2 regions of the Trinickia sp. Z7 genome follow, and region 2 is predicted to be linked to the other one. Evidence: predicted binding sites of a transcription regulator. Region 2 holds the regulator's gene; the other holds the start of a gene.

Region 1 (8,201 bases), on a different contig from region 2:
CTCGCGAGCCGCGCGGATGGATTGAAGCTCGGTGCGCCGCCGACCCGGCTCGTTCTGGCAACGGTCTGAGCCCGGTATCCGATTGCATCGCCCATCACCTTACCGGTGATGCAATCGGGCGATGCAAGTCAGTTCATCGTTTGCAGCCCGCGCATGATCAAGACAGCGCATTCACCCTCCCTTGTGGCGGTCGAATATTTCGACTATATTGGAAATATGGAAGAAACCGATGTTATCCGCGCCCTTGCGGCGCTTGCTCACGAGTTGCGCTTGCGCGTGTTCCGGATGCTCGTCGTCGCGGGGCCGGGCGGCCTGACTCCGGGGGCCATTGCGGGAGAGCTCGACATCCCCAATGCCACCCTCTCCTTTCATCTGAAGGAGTTGATGCATGCAGGCCTCGTCACTCAGCAGCGCGACGGGCGCAGCCTGATTTATCGGACCGCATTCGAGCAAATGAACGCGCTGCTGGGCTTCCTCACGGAAAACTGTTGTCAGGGCCAGGCTTGCGTCACGCCGGGCGCCGATTCCTGCAAATGCTGAAAGGGGCATCTTCATGAAGCGATTTCACGTCCATGTGCACGTCGACGATCTGGCAGCCAGCGTCGCGTTTTATACGAAGCTGTTCGCGGCCGAGCCGGCGAAGCTCGAAGCGGACTATGCGAAGTGGATGCTGGAGGACCCTCGCATCAACTTTGCGATTTCGACTCGCGGCACGAAAGCCGGCGTAGATCATCTCGGTTTCCAAGTGGAGGACGCCGCGGACCTCGCCGAACTCGCGCAAAGAGCGAAGGCCGCCGACATGGCGCTGCTGGACCAAGGCGAAACCACGTGTTGTTACGCGCGCAGCGACAAACACTGGGTCGTCGATCCGCAGGGCATCGCTTGGGAACACTTCCATACGCTGGATAACGCCCCGGTCTTTGGCGACAGCGGCCAGCAGGCGCCGTCCTCGCGCGCGTCGGCTTGCTGCGGTTCGCCGGCCAAAGCCGCCGACGCCTGCGTGAAACCGGCCGGTTCGGCCTGCTGTTGAGCGCATTCACGACGATCGGGCGAAGTCCTCAATGACAACGAACGTACTCATTCTCTGCACCCACAATTCGGCGCGCAGCGTGCTGGCCGAAGGCATGTTGAACCATTGGGCGAGCAAGCTCGCGAAGGACGTGCGCGCCTACAGCGCCGGCAGCGCCCCGAGCGGGCGCATCAACCCATTCGCGCTCGAAGCGCTGTCGAATGCCGGTGTCGATACCGCGGGCTACCGGAGCAAAAGCTGGGACGAGTTCATCGCCGAAAATGCCCCGCAGATGCGCATCGTCATCACGGTGTGCGATAGCGCGGCTGCGGAGCAATGTCCGCTCTGGCCCGCAAGCCCCGTCAAGGTTCACTGGGGCTACGCCGATCCGTCCAATGCGCCCGGCGGCGATGAAGGCAAACGGCAAGCGTTCGAACTCACCCGCCAGGCGATCGGCTATCGCATGCTGCAGTTGCTTGCGCTTCCCCTCGATCGTTTGAACGACACCGAGCTGCGACGCGCGTTGAACGACATTCAAACGAACTGAACCGGACCTGCCCAAAGCCCCCATGACCGCCACTCACGTTACGCCTTCGAATAAGCCCCTTGCGAAGGCGCCCATCAGCTTTTTCGAGCGATACCTCTCTCTTTGGGTTGCCTTGTGCATCGTCGCCGGAATCCTCTTCGGCCAGTGGCTCCCCGGCGTGTTCCAGGCGATCGGCCGAATGGAATACGCGCATGTCAATCTACCGGTTGGCCTGCTGATCTGGGTCATGATCATTCCGATGCTGGTCAAGGTCGACTTCGGCGCATTGCACGAAGTGCGTCAGCACGTCAAAGGCATCGCGGTCACGCTGGTCGTGAACTGGCTCGTCAAACCGTTCTTGATGGCGTTTCTCGGCTGGCTATTCGTCAAGCACTTGTTCGCGCCCATGCTGCCTGCCGCGCAGCTGGACAGTTACGTCGCCGGCCTCATCCTGCTCGCGGCAGCGCCCTGCACGGCGATGGTGTTCGTCTGGAGCCGGCTCACCGGCGGCGATCCCTTGTTTACGCTGTCGCAGGTGGCGCTGAACGACAGCATCATGGTGATCGCGTTCGCGCCGCTCGTCGGATTGCTGCTCGGCATTTCCGCCATTACGGTGCCCTGGGCCACGCTGCTAACCTCGGTCGTGCTCTACATCGTGATTCCGGTGATCCTTGCGCAGATGCTGCGCAAGGCACTGCTAGGCCGGGGACGAGCTACCTTCGATGCGGCAATGGAAAAGATCGGGCCTTGGTCGATCACCGCGCTGCTCGCGACGCTCGTGCTGCTGTTCGCATTTCAAGGCGAGGCGATCCTCGAGCAACCGCTCGTGATCGCCCTGCTCGCGGTGCCCATTCTGATCCAGGTGCTGTTCAACTCGGCGCTCGCTTACTGGCTCAACCGGGCAGTCGGCGAAAAACACAACGTCGCGTGTCCGTCGGCGCTCATCGGCGCGTCGAACTTCTTCGAACTCGCGGTCGCCGCTGCCATCAGCTTGTTCGGCTTCAATTCCGGCGCGGCGCTGGCAACCGTGGTGGGTGTGCTGATCGAAGTACCCGTCATGCTGCTCGTGGTGCGCATCGTCAATCGTTCGAAGGCCTGGTACGAACGCGCCTAAGGTGTATTCGATGAAACGCTCGCCAATCACGGTTATCACGGCCGCCGCCGTGTTCAGCGCCGCCGTGCTTGCGTCGCCCGCTAGCGCCGAAAGCACCGCACGCCAGGGGGATGTCGCACGGCACGGAGCGCAGGTGATGCCGTTCTCCCTTGCGGCGACCATGCATGTCTTTACGAAGACCGCAGACGGCGGAATCCAGCAGGTTCTCACGAAGAAGCATCCCGACCCGAAGCAGGTCGCGTTGATTCGAGCACATCTTGCCGCAATTGCCCGGGATTTTGCGGCTGGGCATTTCGAGGCGCCGGAGCAGATCCACGGCAAGAACATGCCGGGCCTGCCGGCGTTACGGGCGGCACGGCAGGGCGAGCTCGAGATTCGTTATCGGGACCTGCCCGATGGCGGCGAAATCACCTATCGCAGCGGCGACCCTAGGCTAGTCGCAGCAATACACGAGTGGTTCGATGCACAGGTATCCGACCACGGCCACGACGCAATGGAAGGGCACGATGGCGGCATGATGCAACACCATGGGTCCGATGCCTCGACAGAGAAGTAGTCGGCTAAGGGCGTGACATGGCACGGCGGGGTCGCGCCGCGGCGGCCGAAATATGCGGCAGCGCAAGCGCGCCGACATTAGTAGATTTTCTGCTCGCTCATGAAGTATGACGCCGTTGCGAATATCGATCGTGCCGGCGGCGTCTCCGTGGGCGCAGCTATACGGAGCACACCATCGCAAATCGTTGCGCGTCGTGCGAACGCGAGTTCATCCCGTCGACGTTCCTTCCACGGCAAGAAGGCGGCGCTGACAGCTAAATGGCAGTTACCAACGCCTCTGCCTTGATACCCTGCTTTTAAGCTGCGCGCAGCATCGACGAGCGCATAAGCCGCGCCACCCGCGCGGCGGCGCGACGATCACCCACTCCCTCAATCAGGAGAAGACTCCCCATGCTCGAACTGCGCCCCGGATGCGAATGCTGCGACAAGGATCTCCCGCCGCAAGCCGAAGACGCTCTGATCTGTTCCTTCGAATGCACGTTCTGCGCCGACTGCGCAACGAACGTCCTGCATGGGACATGCCCCAATTGCGGCGGCGAATTGGTCCCACGGCCCCGCCGCCCCGAAAACAAGCTGGCCAACAATCCCCCTTCCAGCGAGCGGGTCTTCAATCCCGAATGCGGCAAGCAGCGCTGAACGCAAGATCGGCCGGCCGGCGTCCACCGGACGCGACCATGAACCGCGGTTCGCTTCTTCGCAAACCCTTGACATATATCACTCGCCCCCGCGCCGAGCGCTGCAACAATACGCCGATCCTGGTCCCCGAGCGTATCGAGCATGCCACCGTCCTTAGCCCCGCACGACATCGGCTTCTCCGACCCAATGACGCATTTGCTGGGTTGCCACGCCGACATTCGCCGCTTCTCCGGCCTGATGCTACGGCTCGATATCCATCTCATCCATTACGGGCCGGACGATACGGCTCGCTCGACGGCGCACGACATCCTCGCCTACTTCGAGCAGGAGGTGCCCCTGCACCACGCCGATGAGCGCGGCGACTTGTTTCCGACGCTGCGGCGCCTGGGCGATGCCGACATCGTGCAATCGCTCGACGCGCTAGACGCCGAGCACGAATCGCTGATGCGCACCTGGCGCGCCGTGCGCGCCTGGCTGCAAGGGGTCCGCGACCGCCGCCCATCGAAGCGCCCCGACCTGCTCGGCAAATTCGCCGCGCGCTACCCCGCCTATGCCGACCGCGAAGAACGAGAAGTATTCGGCGCAATCCTGAGGCTGCCGCGCGATCAACTGCTGTCGCTCGCCGACGGCATGCGCAGACGCAGGACGTTGCGCGGCGCGGGCTGAACGCCCCGCCGTACCGCTGCAACAACGCCTTCAACCCCCCGCGTCAATATGGCGCGAATCCCCCGCAAAGCGCCGCTAAACATCGATTTCTTATAGATGTTTAGCGGCCCGCCCCGCGCAAATCAGCAGTACGCCACCTGCGCACAACCTTTACATAGATCAAAAATCAAACTTATGATTCGGCTTAACATGTATTCGCAATGCATGTTAAAAGCTGCTTCAGCAGGATCGCTTCGCGAATCGGGGCACGTCCCGGCACTTCACCCTCTAGGAGAGAGGATATGCAATCAACACGACGCTTATGGAGATGGCTGGGCCTGGTCTGCCTGCTATCGTTCGCCGCCTTGCTTTGGCTCGGCAGGGAAATCTATCTGGCCGCCCCGCCCATTCCAAGCGCGGTCGTAAGCGACAGCGGTCAAGTGCTGTTCACCGGCGCTCAAGTCACGCGCGGCCAGCAAGTCTGGCTCGCGGCCGGCGGCCAGCAGCTTGGCACCGTCTGGGGTCACGGCAGCTACGTTGCACCCGATTGGTCGGCCGACTGGTTGCACCGTGAAGCGCTGCAACTGCGCGAAAACTGGGCCCAGCAACAATACGGCAAACCGTATGCGGCGCTCACGCCGGACGAGCAAGGCACGTTGGACGCGCGCCTGAAGCGCGAGATGCGGGCCAATCGCTACGACGCCGGCACGGGCCGCATCACGTTGTCCGATGCGCGCGCCAGCGCTGCGCGTGATGTCGCCGCCCACTACGAAGCCTTGTTCGGCACCGATCGCTCGCTCGATACGTTGCGCGACCAATACGCGATGAACGCCGGCTCGGTCCAAAGCGCAGACGATCGCGCCGCGCTCGCCGCTTTCTTCTTCTGGTCGGCTTGGTCGGCAACGACCGATCGTCCCGGGCAAACGGATATCACCTACACGAACAACTGGCCCCACGAACCGCTCGTCGACAACAACCCGACCGTCGCGAACGGCATGTGGTCGATTGCAAGCGTGGTCCTGTTGCTCGCCGGTATCGCCGGCATGATCTGGTATCACTCGGCGCACAGCGACGGCGAAGAGCCCGTCGCGCCGCCCGCGCAAGACCCGCTGTTCAACGTGAAGGCGACGCCTTCGATGAAGGCGACCAAGAAGTACTTCTACGTGGTCATCGGCTTGCTGCTCGTGCAAGTGGGCATGGGCGCCGTCACGGCCCACTATGCCGTCGAGGGTCACAGCTTCTTCGGCTTCCCGTTAGCCGAGGTGCTGCCGTGGGTTGCCAGCCGCACGATTCATACGCAGTTCGGCGTGCTGTGGATCGCGACGGCATGGCTCGCGACCGGCTTGTATATCTCGCCGCTGCTGTCGGGACATGAGCCCAAGTTTCAAAAGCTCGGCGTCAACGTGCTGTTCTATGCGCTGCTGTTCATCGTGGTCGGATCGACTGCGTGCGGCTGGCTCGGCACGCTGCAGCACCGCGGCACCGATTTCGCGTTCTGGATCGGCAACCAAGGGCTCGCCTACACGAGCATGGGTCGCGTCTGGCAAATCCTGCTGTTCATCGGCCTGCTGTTCTGGCTCGTGTTGATGGGCCGTGCATTGATGCCCGCGCTCAAGAACCCGAAAACGAACGGACGCGGCTTGATCGGCATGGTGTTCCTGTCCGCCGCCTGTATCGGCGCGTTCTACTCGACGTCGCTCGCCTGGGGCCAACACACGCACTACTCCATGATCGAATACTGGAGATGGTGGCTCGTGCATCTGTGGGTCGAAGGGTTCTTCGAAGTGTTCGCAACGGCCGTGATCGCACTGATCTTCTCGCGCCTGGGCCTCATTCGAATCGATTCGGCCAACCGCGCCATCGTGCTCGAAACGATCGTGTTCCTCTTCGGCGGCATTCTCGGCACGCTGCACCACCTTTACTTCACCGGCGCTTCGACGGCCGTGATCGCAGTTGGTGCGGTGTTCTCCGCGTTCGAAGTCGTGCCGCTCGCGCTCATCGGGCTCGAAGGCTGGCAAACGTATCGCAAGACGAAGGCGGCGCCCTGGGTTCAAACGTACAAGTGGGCAATTCTCTGTTTCGTCGCCGTGGGCCTGTGGAATACCGTCGGCGCCGGTCTGCTCGGCTTCTCGATCAACCCGCCGATCTCGCTGTACTACGTGCAAGGCCTGAACATCACCCCCGCACACGGGCACGCCGCGCTCTTCGGCGTGTACGGGATGCTCGGCATCGGCCTCATGCTGTTCTGCCTGCGCGGCCTGTCGGCGCGCGAAGCTTGGGACGACTCGCTGCTCAAGCCCGCGTTCTGGCTGCTCAACGTCGGCCTGTTCATGATGGTGTTCTTCTCGATCCTGCCGTCGGGGATCTACGAAGCATGGGCCAGCGTCAGCAAGGGGCTCTGGTACGCGCGCTCGCCTGAAGTCGTGCATGCGCCGATCATGCAGGCCCTCGTTTGGGTGCGGGTGCCCGGCGACATCCTGTTCGCTGTCGGCGTGCTTTACCTCGGGTGGTTCGCCCTGCGCCTGCTGCGTCCCGGCCGGCCGGTCGAAGCGCCCGTGAAGTCCGCGGTGCATCGCGTGTAAATCGCGCCATGCTCGCTTGGTAGGGCTCGTGTTCGCATGACGCCTCGCGACGGCCGGACCCTTGGGTCCGGCCGTCTGGCCATCGAACCTGTTCGGAGAAATGCTATGAATCCCGCATCGATCGCCTCCACCGCGCCGATGACGCGCGAGCTGATCCACGCTGCGCTCACGCAAGTCATCGATCCCGAGATCGGCATCAACATCGTCGATCTGGGCCTCGTCTACGATGTCGAATCGAACGACGAAGGCTGGCGCATCGCCTTGACCATGACCTCGCCCGCGTGCCCGATGGGTCAATCGATCCTCGACGACGTGCGCGCGGTCATCGACACATCGCTCGCGATCGGCACGAGCGTCGACATCGATCTCGTTTGGGAACCGCCATGGGACCCGTCGATGATGAGCGATGCGGCGCGCGATACGCTGGGATGGAGCGACGATTGAACCGGACGCCGCACGCCGTTTCGAAGGCTGCGCCGCTGCGCGTCGCCATGCGGGTTGCGTTCGCCGCGGCGATCGTGCTCACGTTCGCTTGCGGTGTGTTCGCCGGGCTGGCGCGCTTCGGCGTGGCGGCGCCCCCTCATGCGCTCACGAATGCGGTATGGCACGGCGTGCTGGTGCTGCCCATGTTCTTCGGCGCCGTGGTGAGCTTGGAGCGAGCCGTCGCCCTGGGCGGCGGCCGTCATCTTTGCGCGCCCGTGGCCGTCGCCTTCGCGGCCGTGCTGCTGTTGGCGGGCGCGCCGCCCCTATGGGCGCAACTGCTGCTCTTCGCGGGCGCCTCGCTCGCGCTCGCAAGCGTGCTCGGCTTGGTGCGCCGCCACACCGAGCTGCATCTGGCGATACTCGCGCTCGGCGTATCGAGCTGGTGGTTCGGCGATCTGCTCTGGCTCACGAGCGCCACGCCGCTTGTCGCCGTGCCGAGCTGGGTCGCGTTTCTCGTCTTGACCATCGCGGCGGAACGGCTCGAGCTGACACGCCTGCGGCCCACGCCGCGGCGCGCGCGGGCCTGGTTCGTGACGATCGTCGTCGTCTTGCTCGCCAGCGTCGCATGGGCCTGGCTCATGCCCAACGCAGGCCTGCGCGGTTTCTCCGCATGCCTGATCGCACTGGCCGCGTGGCTCACGCGCTACGACA
Region 2 (8,201 bases):
GACACGACGAGCGGCGGACGCGCGCGGATGCCCGAATTGATGGCGCGGCTCAAACCGTCCATCGTCATCGTCGAGCTGGGGGCGAACGATGCGTTGCGCGGCGTGCCGCTATCGACGACGCAAGACAACCTGCGCACGATCGTCGAGCAGGCGCAGCAGGGGCATGCGAAGGTCGTGCTCGTGGGCATGTACGTGCCGGCCAACTACGGCCAAGGTTATACGCAACGATTCCATGGGCTTTACGGCGATCTGGCCCGCGACATGAACGTCAAGCTCGTGCCCTTCTTGCTCGCCGGCATCGAAAACCGGCAGGACATGTTCCAGTCCGATCAAATGCATCCGACTCAGCAAGCACAGCCTTTCTTGCTCGATAACGTCTGGCCCGTGCTCGCACCGCTGCTGCGCGCACACGCCCGTTGATCGCCACGATAGCGGGAAGGTTTCGAAGGGGCGGCGGCCGGCCCATTCAGGCACACAGGCATCAAATGAAAAGCGCACCGCGAGGTGCGCTTTTCGGTGCCGGGCGTGTTGCAACCGCAGTCCTAAAACCCCGCAGCTAACGGGCGACACGCCGGCGCCATGCGCCGATCAGCCTTCGCCGCGGGCTACGTGATCGCTTCTCGCCTACTGCGAATCGGACGCGGACGCGCCGAGCGAGCCGTACGTCTTCACGCTCGAGCGCTTGCGCAGCGACGCTACATACGCCTCCAACTGCGCCTGCGCGTCGATCTGAGCGAGTTGGTGCTGGGCCGCGGCCAGGCGGTTGGAATCGATCGGCGCCGGCGGCAAGACGGCGTTGATACGGTAGATCGCATAGCCGTCGCTGCCGAGATCGACGCCGACATAGCCGGGCAGCTTCGTTTCGTCGGCCTTGAAGATCGCGCTGAGCGCGAGCGGCGAGATGCCTTGCGCATCGCTGCGCGAGACCTTTTGTTCGGCGCCGAAGCCGGCCGTCGATTTCGACTTTTGCAGATCGGCGAGCTTGGCCGCGCCATCCTTGCGCGCCAATTCGGCAGCCTGCTCCGCCACGTACTTCGCCTTCACCGCGTCTTTGATCGAAGCGAGCGGCGGCGTGGCAGCGCCCTTGTAGTCGTTCACATGCGCCGCAATCAAGGTGTTGCTGCCGACGTCGATCGCTTGCGTGTTGTTGTGGTTCTTCACGGAATCGTCGGAGAACACGGCCGCGAGGAACTTCGGATTGTTGAGCGGACTGTCGGGCGGCAACGCCGGATTGGGCTTGGGCGTGACCGTCGCCGTTTGAACCGTCAGCTTGTATTTATCGGCTGCCGGCTTCAGGCTCTTCGCCTGCTCATAGACAGTCGACGTGAAGCCATCGGCATCGTCGCTGTATGCCTTCGTGGCCAGTTGCGTCTTCAAATCCTTGAGGATCGCGTCCTTGACCTCGTCGAACGGCTTGGTCGCCGCCGGTTTGACGTCGGTGGCTTTGACGATGTGATAGCCGAACGCCGAATGCACGACATTGCCCACTTCGTCCTTGTTCAACGCCATTGCCGCCGTATCGAACGCCTTTTCGCCGGTCAGGACGCCGCTCGTGGACCAGCCCAGGTCGCCGCCCTTTGCCGCGGACCCCGGATCTTGCGATTGTTTTTCAGCGATCTGCGCGAACTGATCCGGGTGCGCCTTGACCTCGGCCAGCACCGACTCGGCTTTGGCCTTCGCCTTGGCGTCGTCGGCCGGGCTTGCCGATTTGGGCGAAGCGATCAGAATTTGGCTCACGCGCACCTCGCGCGGTGTCGTGTAATGCGCGATGTTTTCGTCGTAATACTTCTTCGCATCGGCCTCGCTCGGCGAGACCGCGGCGGCGAGCGTCGCGGGCGACAAGACGAGGTAATCGATTTTCGCCGTGGCAGGCGTCGCGAAATCGGCGCGATGCGCGTCGTAGTAGGCCGAGAGCTGCGCATCGGTGGGCTGCACCTTCGATGCGTAATCGCTCGCATGGAGCACGAGCGCTTGCACCGTGCGCTGCGCTTGCGCAAGCTGCGCGACGTGCTCGGCGAGCGACTTCGGCGTGAACGCGCTCGCTTCGATGCTTTCCGGAATTTGCTGCAAGGCCAACCCGTAGCGCACGCGCTCGTCGTACTGCTCCGGCGTCATGCCTTGCATCGCGAGCAGTTGCTTGTAGCGATCGATGTCGATCGAGCCGTCCGGCTTGCGCAGCGACGAGATGACGGGATCGGAGAGCAGTGCGCGGCGCACGGCGTCGTCCGAGGCCGTGAGATGCTCGCGCTGCGCTTCGTCGGCCAAGGCGCGTTGCTGAATCAGGTTGTCGAGCAATTCACTGCGGCGCGCGGGCGTATCGAGCACCTTCGCATCGAACTGCGCGCCGAGAAACTGGCGCGCCTGGTCGAGCTGCTGGCGCATGGCGCTGTCGAATTCGGCACGGGTGATCTTGTGCCCGTTCACGCTCGCGACGTTCGCGCTTTCGTCGAAGAAGTTGCGAAAGCCTTGAATACCGACGAAACCCAGCCCCGGCACGATGACGAGGACGAGCATGAGCATCATCAGGCGCTTGTGGTTGCGAAAGAAATCGAGCATGCGTGACTGGTTACGTTGGACAAAAACGCACAATAGTACAACAGGTGCGATGGTCAACGGCAATTTAGACCGAACGCCGTGCCATCGGGCCGCCTCGGCCGCGTCGAACGGCGGGGTTGCCAGCGGCCTTCGAGCGTCCGCACAATAGCTCACGCGGCGAGCTTGCGCCGCTCGAGCGTCGCCGCGGGGCGGCGCCCTTCTCGATCCGGCGCTTCGGCGGCGCAGTAGCGCCGGACGCCGCACACGGTGCGGCCCACCGGCGGAGGCGACCATGTTCTATCAGTGGCTCGAATCGCAACGCGCGCTGATGCGCTCGGTCGACGCATGGGCCTCGCTCGTCGCCGCACCCTGGGGCGGCTTCGCGGCGGTTACCGGCAATGCGCACCCGGCCGCGCAGAACGAAGACGCGGCGCGGCTCGCGCGCGTCGGGCCGCCCGGCTGCGATTGGCTCTACCGTCTATTGCAGGCGACGCCGGAACCGCCGCCGTTCGGGATCGCATCGGTGCAGATCGGCGGCCAGACCGTTTCGGTGAGCGAGACGGTCGTCGATCGCACGCCTTTTTGCGCGCTGCGCGCATTCGAGCGAGAAGGCGCCCCCTCGCCCGCGCATGATCCGCACCAACGACGCACCACGCGTGAACGAGCGGCGCATGCAAACGCCGCCGAGCCGGCCCGCGGCCGCCGTGCCGACACAACCGCACACGCGGCCGAGCCGCGCGCGCGCGCCTGCGTCCTGCTCGTGACGCCGCTTGCCGGACATCACGCCGTGATGCTGCGCGAGACGGTCGAAACGGTGCTCGAAGACGCCGATGTGTTCGTCACCGATTGGGCCAACGCACGCGACGTGCCGCTCGCGCAAGGTAAATTCGGCCTCGACGATTACGCGCTCACCGTCGAACGCTTCTTACGCCTTCTTGCGAACCGGGGCGTCCACGTGATGGCGGTTTGCCAAGCCGCGCCGCCCGCGCTTGCGGCGTCGGCGCTCGTCGCCGGTTCAGGGGAGCATCGGGCCCCGCTGTCCGTCACGCTCATGGGCGGGCCGATCGACTCGCGCCTGAGCCCAACGATGATCGACCGGCTCGCAACCACCCACGACATCGAATGGTTCCGCCGCACGCTCATCGATACCGTTCCGAACGGGTACGCGGGCGTCGGACGCCGCATCTACCCCGGATATCTCCAGCACGCCGCGATCGTCGCGGCGCATCCGCATCGACAGTTGGCCCTCGAATCGCGCTATTGGACGAGCCGGCTGTCGGGCGGCCCGCAAGCCATCGCCTCGGCGCTGCGCTCGCTCAACGAGTATTGCGCCGTGCTGGACATGGACGAGGACTACTTCCTCGACACGCTGCGCATCGTCTTTCAGGAGCAGCGCTTGGCGCGCGGCACATGGTCGGTCGGTGCGAGGCACGTGAGACCCGCGGCGCTGCATGCGACGGCGCTTTGCACCGTGGAGGGCGATCGCGACGACATCACCGGCGCCGGTCAGACCCATGCGGCGCACGCACTCTGCACGGGCGTGCCCGACGAAAAGCGCATGCGTCTGACCATTGACGACTGCGATCACTACGACCTGTTCACCGGGCCGCGGTGGCATCAGGCGATTCATCCGGTATTGCGGCGGTTTTGGGCGAGTAATACCCCAGCGGGCGGCGAGTCGCGCGAATGATTGTGCGCGCAACCATCGGCCCTTCTCGCGCAATCGATCGCGCCGGTCCCCGGGTGGGCGGGCCCGGCTTTCCCATTTCTCCTCGAACGCCTGTAGGAAAATCCTTACGACGCTTCGTCAACACTTACCGCAGTTTCATACAGCGCCGATTTTTTTCAAACACCTTACCGCCGATACTGGGATGGTGAATCAGGAACCAGCGCGCGCCACTTGGCGATGCGTCCCTTTCGACGGAGGTCGTATGCTGAACGAAGCAGTTTTCGCCGACGGCGTCGCGGTACCTGCTACGGCAAGCGCCCCGGCATGCGCGGCGCGCGCCTGCGCTGCCCCACGCTCCATCAAGGCCGCACGCCCCGCGCAGCACTGCGCCACCTGTTCGATGCGCTCGGCTTGCGTGCCGTGCACGTTGGATGCCGAGGAACTCGTGCGCTTCGATTCGATCGTCAGCGCCACGCGCCATATCAAGCGCGGGGACACGCTCTACCGTGCGAACGATCCGTTCCAGAGCATTTATGCCATTCGCGCCGGCTCTTTTAAAACGGTCGTCATGCATCGAGACGGTCGCGAGCAAGTCACCGGCTTTCATTTGGCCGGCGAAGTGTTGGGTCTCGACGGCCTCGGCACCGAGTCGCACAGCAGCGACGCGATCGCCCTGGAAGACGGCAGCGTCTGCATCATTCCGTATGCGCCGCTCGAAGCGATGTGCGCCGAATCGCGCCCGCTTCAGCAGCAAGTGCTGCGCATGATGAGCGGCGAAATCGTGCGCGAATCGTCGCTGATGATGTTGCTCGGCACGATGAGCGCCGAGCAGCGGGTCGCCTCCTTCCTGCTCAATGTGTCGAATCGAATGAAGGCGCGGGGTTATTCCGCAGCCGAATTCAACCTGCGCATGACGCGCGAAGAGCTGGGCAACTTCCTCGGCATGAAGCTCGAAACCGTGAGCCGCATGTTCTCGAAGTTCCAACGCGACGGGCTCTTGCAGACGCACGGCAAGCAAATCCGCATCGTCAACCTCGAGGCGCTGAACCGAGTGTAAAGGCGCGCTTACCGCACCCTGGACGCCTCCCGGAAACGCGCGTTACGCGCGGACATCGAGCACCGCGGCGCCCGAGAGCCGCCCTTCCCGAAGATCGGCCAACGCCCGGTTCGCTTCGGCCAGCGGATAGACCGTGGTTTCGATCTCGAGCGGGATATCCGCGGCGAGCCGCATGAACGCATGGCCGTCCTCGCGCGTGAGATTGGCCACCGAGACGATCCGGCGCTCGCCCCACAAATCGTCGTAGGGGAAGGACGGGATATCGCTCATATGAATCCCGCCGCAGACGACCACCCCGCCTTTGACCACTGCTCGTAATGCCGCCGGCACCAAGGCGCCGACGGGCGCGAAAATGAGCGCGGCGTCGAGCGGCGCCGGAGCCGGCTCGGCGCTGGAGCCGGCCCAATGCGCGCCCAGGCGCCTTGCGAGCGTTTGCGCCGCCGTATCGCCTGCGCGCGTGAACGCATAGACTTCCCGCCCCTGATGCCGCGCCACCTGCGCGACGATGTGCGCGGCCGCGCCGAAGCCGTAGAGGCCGATCCGATGCGCATCCCCGGCCATCGACAACGCCCGGTAGCCGATCAACCCGGCGCACAGGAGCGGCGCCGCCTGGACGTCGGTATAGCGCGCCGGCAAATGAAAACAATAACGGCTGTCGGCGACCGTGCGTTCGGCATAGCCGCCATCGATCGTATATCCCGTGAACTGCGGCGCGTCGCACAAATTTTCCTTTCCCCGCCCGCAATACGGGCAATGGCCGCATGTATGGCCTAGCCAGGGCACGCCTACCCGATCGCCCACGGCGAACGTTTTCACGCCATCGCCGAGCGCGGCCACCGCGCCCACGATCTCATGCCCGGGCACGAGCGGCGTCTTCGGCCGGGTCAATTCGCCATCGACCACATGCAGATCGGTGCGGCAAACGCCGCAGGCATGCACCTCGATCAAAAGCTGGCCGGGCCCGGCCTGCGGCTCGGCCAAATCGCGCAATTGCAGCACGGGCGAACGCCCGTCGTACACCATCGCTCGCATATCGCTCTTCTCCTTGCGTTCCTGCCGCATGCGCGCCGCATATTCGTCTACCCACGAATCGCGTTCCTCGTCCATTTGAGCGCAATCAGGCCGCCTCATCTTGACCCAGCGCAAGGCGCGGGCATGCACATCGGGCGATCATCGTTCGTAAAGCGTAACAGCGAGGCAACGCAGCTCGGCCTATCCCTTGCCCGGGGATGCCCGGCCACCGAGCACCGGAACCCGAACCGAACGCAGTAAGAGGAGGACATGACGATGCGCATCACCATCCATCTCAGTACGTTCGACGAGATCAATCCCTGCGCCTACGCGATCGTCTGGATCGATCGCGACGCGCGCAGATGGTCGCGCGAGAGCCACTTCGGATTGGATCTGCCGACGTGGGGCGTCGTCGAGTCGCAGCCCGGATCGACGCGCCTGTGCAGGGCGCGCGATGGCGAGGCGATCTGCGAGTTGACTGGATTCGATCTGGAGAACGACGAAGGCCCGTTCGAGGGCGAAACGGGCGGCGCACAACTGTGCGGCATCAAGGCGCGCGGCCATTGGCACGTCCAGTGCGTGGACGAAGAACCCATATTGGCGGAGAACAGCGTGTTCGCCGACGACGAAAGCCTCTGACGCTGCGATCGCCGCCTCGCGCCGCAACAGCACCCGCGCGCGTGCGGCGCGCGAGTTTCTAGCCGGCCGGCCTGTGAGAATGCTTACTGCGCTGCGACCGTGCGCTGCCGCTGCTCGCCGAGCCCGGCGATGCCCAAGCGTATCGTCTGCCCCGGCTTCAAGTAGACCGGCGCCGGCTTGATGCCGAGCCCGACGCCCGGAGGCGTGCCCGTCGAGATGACGTCGCCGGGCTGCAGGCTCATGCATTGGCTCAGATAAGCCACGATTTCGGCGACCCCGAAGATCATCGTGCGCGTGTTGCCGTTCTGGTAGCGGTGGCCGTCCACTTCAAGCCACAAATCCAATTGCTGCGGGTCCGGCACTTCGTCGCGTGTCACGAGCCATGGCCCGAGCGGCCCGAACGTATCGAATCCCTTGCCCTTGTCCCATTGTCCGCCGCGCTCGATCTGCCATTCGCGCTCGGACACGTCGTTGACGACGCAGTAGCCGGCCACGTAGTCGAGCGCATCGGCCGCTCGGACATAGTTGCACGGTTTGCCGATGACGACTCCGAGTTCGACTTCCCAATCGGTCTTGGTCGAACCACGCGGAATGTGCACGTCGTCGTTCGGGCCGACGATCGCGCTCGTCCATTTATTGAAGACGACCGGTTCGCTCGGCACGGGCAGGTTGGATTCGGCCGCATGATCGGCGTAGTTCAGGCCGATGCAAACCATCTTGCCCACGCGGCCGACGCAAGCGCCGAGACGCACGCCCTCGGGGGCGCGCGGCAGCGTCGACGGATCGAGCGCACGCAGGCGCGCGAGACCGGCGTCGGATAGGACGTCTCCGGCGATATCATCGATCACCGACGACAGATCGCGCACGATGCCGTCGAAGTCGACCAGACCGGGCTTTTCCTGGCCCTTGGGACCATAGCGAAGAAGTTTCATGTAGTGCTCAATCCTCAGGATGGATAAAACGCGGCAGGCGTGGCCCGCTCAGTTCGACCAGCCGCCGTCGATCAGGTGAATCTGCCCCGTGGTGAATGCCGCTTCGTCCGAGGCCAAGTAGGCAGCCAGCGCCGCAATTTCCTCGGGGCGCCCGATCCGCCCCATCGGCTGCCGGGAAATGAACGCGCTCTCGACCTCGGCTACGCTCTTGCCCTGTGCCTGGGCCTGCTCCGCGATCCGCGCCGTCAGCGAGGGGGATGCCACGGTGCCGGGGCAGATCGCATTGCAGCGAACGCCGCGCGTGACGAAATCGGCCGCCACGGCCTTCGTGAGCCCGATCACGGCTGCTTTCGTCGTG

The links. The regulator FNR, encoded in region 2, switches genes on or off when oxygen is low (the NO sensors DNR and NnrR bind a similar motif). The targets are predictions, from matches to a motif close to TTGATNNNNATCAA.
Region 1: a site for FNR is predicted at 3,909-3,922, ahead of QQS38_RS06575 (hemerythrin domain-containing protein). Genes of this name have one in related genera too.

What each region holds. Positions count from the first base shown of each region.
Region 1 is NZ_JAUEQW010000003.1:25,658-33,858, reverse strand. Features, by position in the region: gene QQS38_RS06610 (SAM-dependent methyltransferase) at 1-69, shown strand, start outside; gene QQS38_RS06605 (ArsR/SmtB family transcription factor) at 217-540, shown strand; gene QQS38_RS06600 (ArsI/CadI family heavy metal resistance metalloenzyme) at 554-1,030, shown strand; gene QQS38_RS06595 (arsenate reductase ArsC) at 1,062-1,556, shown strand; gene arsB (ACR3 family arsenite efflux transporter) at 1,579-2,649, shown strand; gene QQS38_RS06585 (aspartate carbamoyltransferase) at 2,660-3,205, shown strand; gene QQS38_RS06580 (DUF1272 domain-containing protein) at 3,595-3,840, shown strand; gene QQS38_RS06575 (hemerythrin domain-containing protein) at 3,982-4,506, shown strand; gene QQS38_RS06570 (nitric-oxide reductase large subunit) at 4,788-7,067, shown strand; gene QQS38_RS06565 (metal-sulfur cluster assembly factor) at 7,173-7,511, shown strand; gene QQS38_RS06560 (hypothetical protein) at 7,559-8,201, shown strand, end outside.
Region 2 is NZ_JAUEQW010000001.1:110,336-118,536, forward strand. Features, by position in the region: gene QQS38_RS00490 (arylesterase) at 1-420, shown strand, start outside; gene QQS38_RS00495 (SurA N-terminal domain-containing protein) at 625-2,556, opposite strand; gene phaZ (polyhydroxyalkanoate depolymerase) at 2,828-4,225, shown strand; gene fnr (fumarate/nitrate reduction transcriptional regulator Fnr) at 4,467-5,261, shown strand; gene QQS38_RS00510 (zinc-dependent alcohol dehydrogenase family protein) at 5,304-6,293, opposite strand; gene QQS38_RS00515 (DUF3564 family protein) at 6,543-6,911, shown strand; gene QQS38_RS00520 (ureidoglycolate lyase) at 6,995-7,843, opposite strand; gene QQS38_RS00525 (SDR family oxidoreductase) at 7,892-8,201, opposite strand, start outside.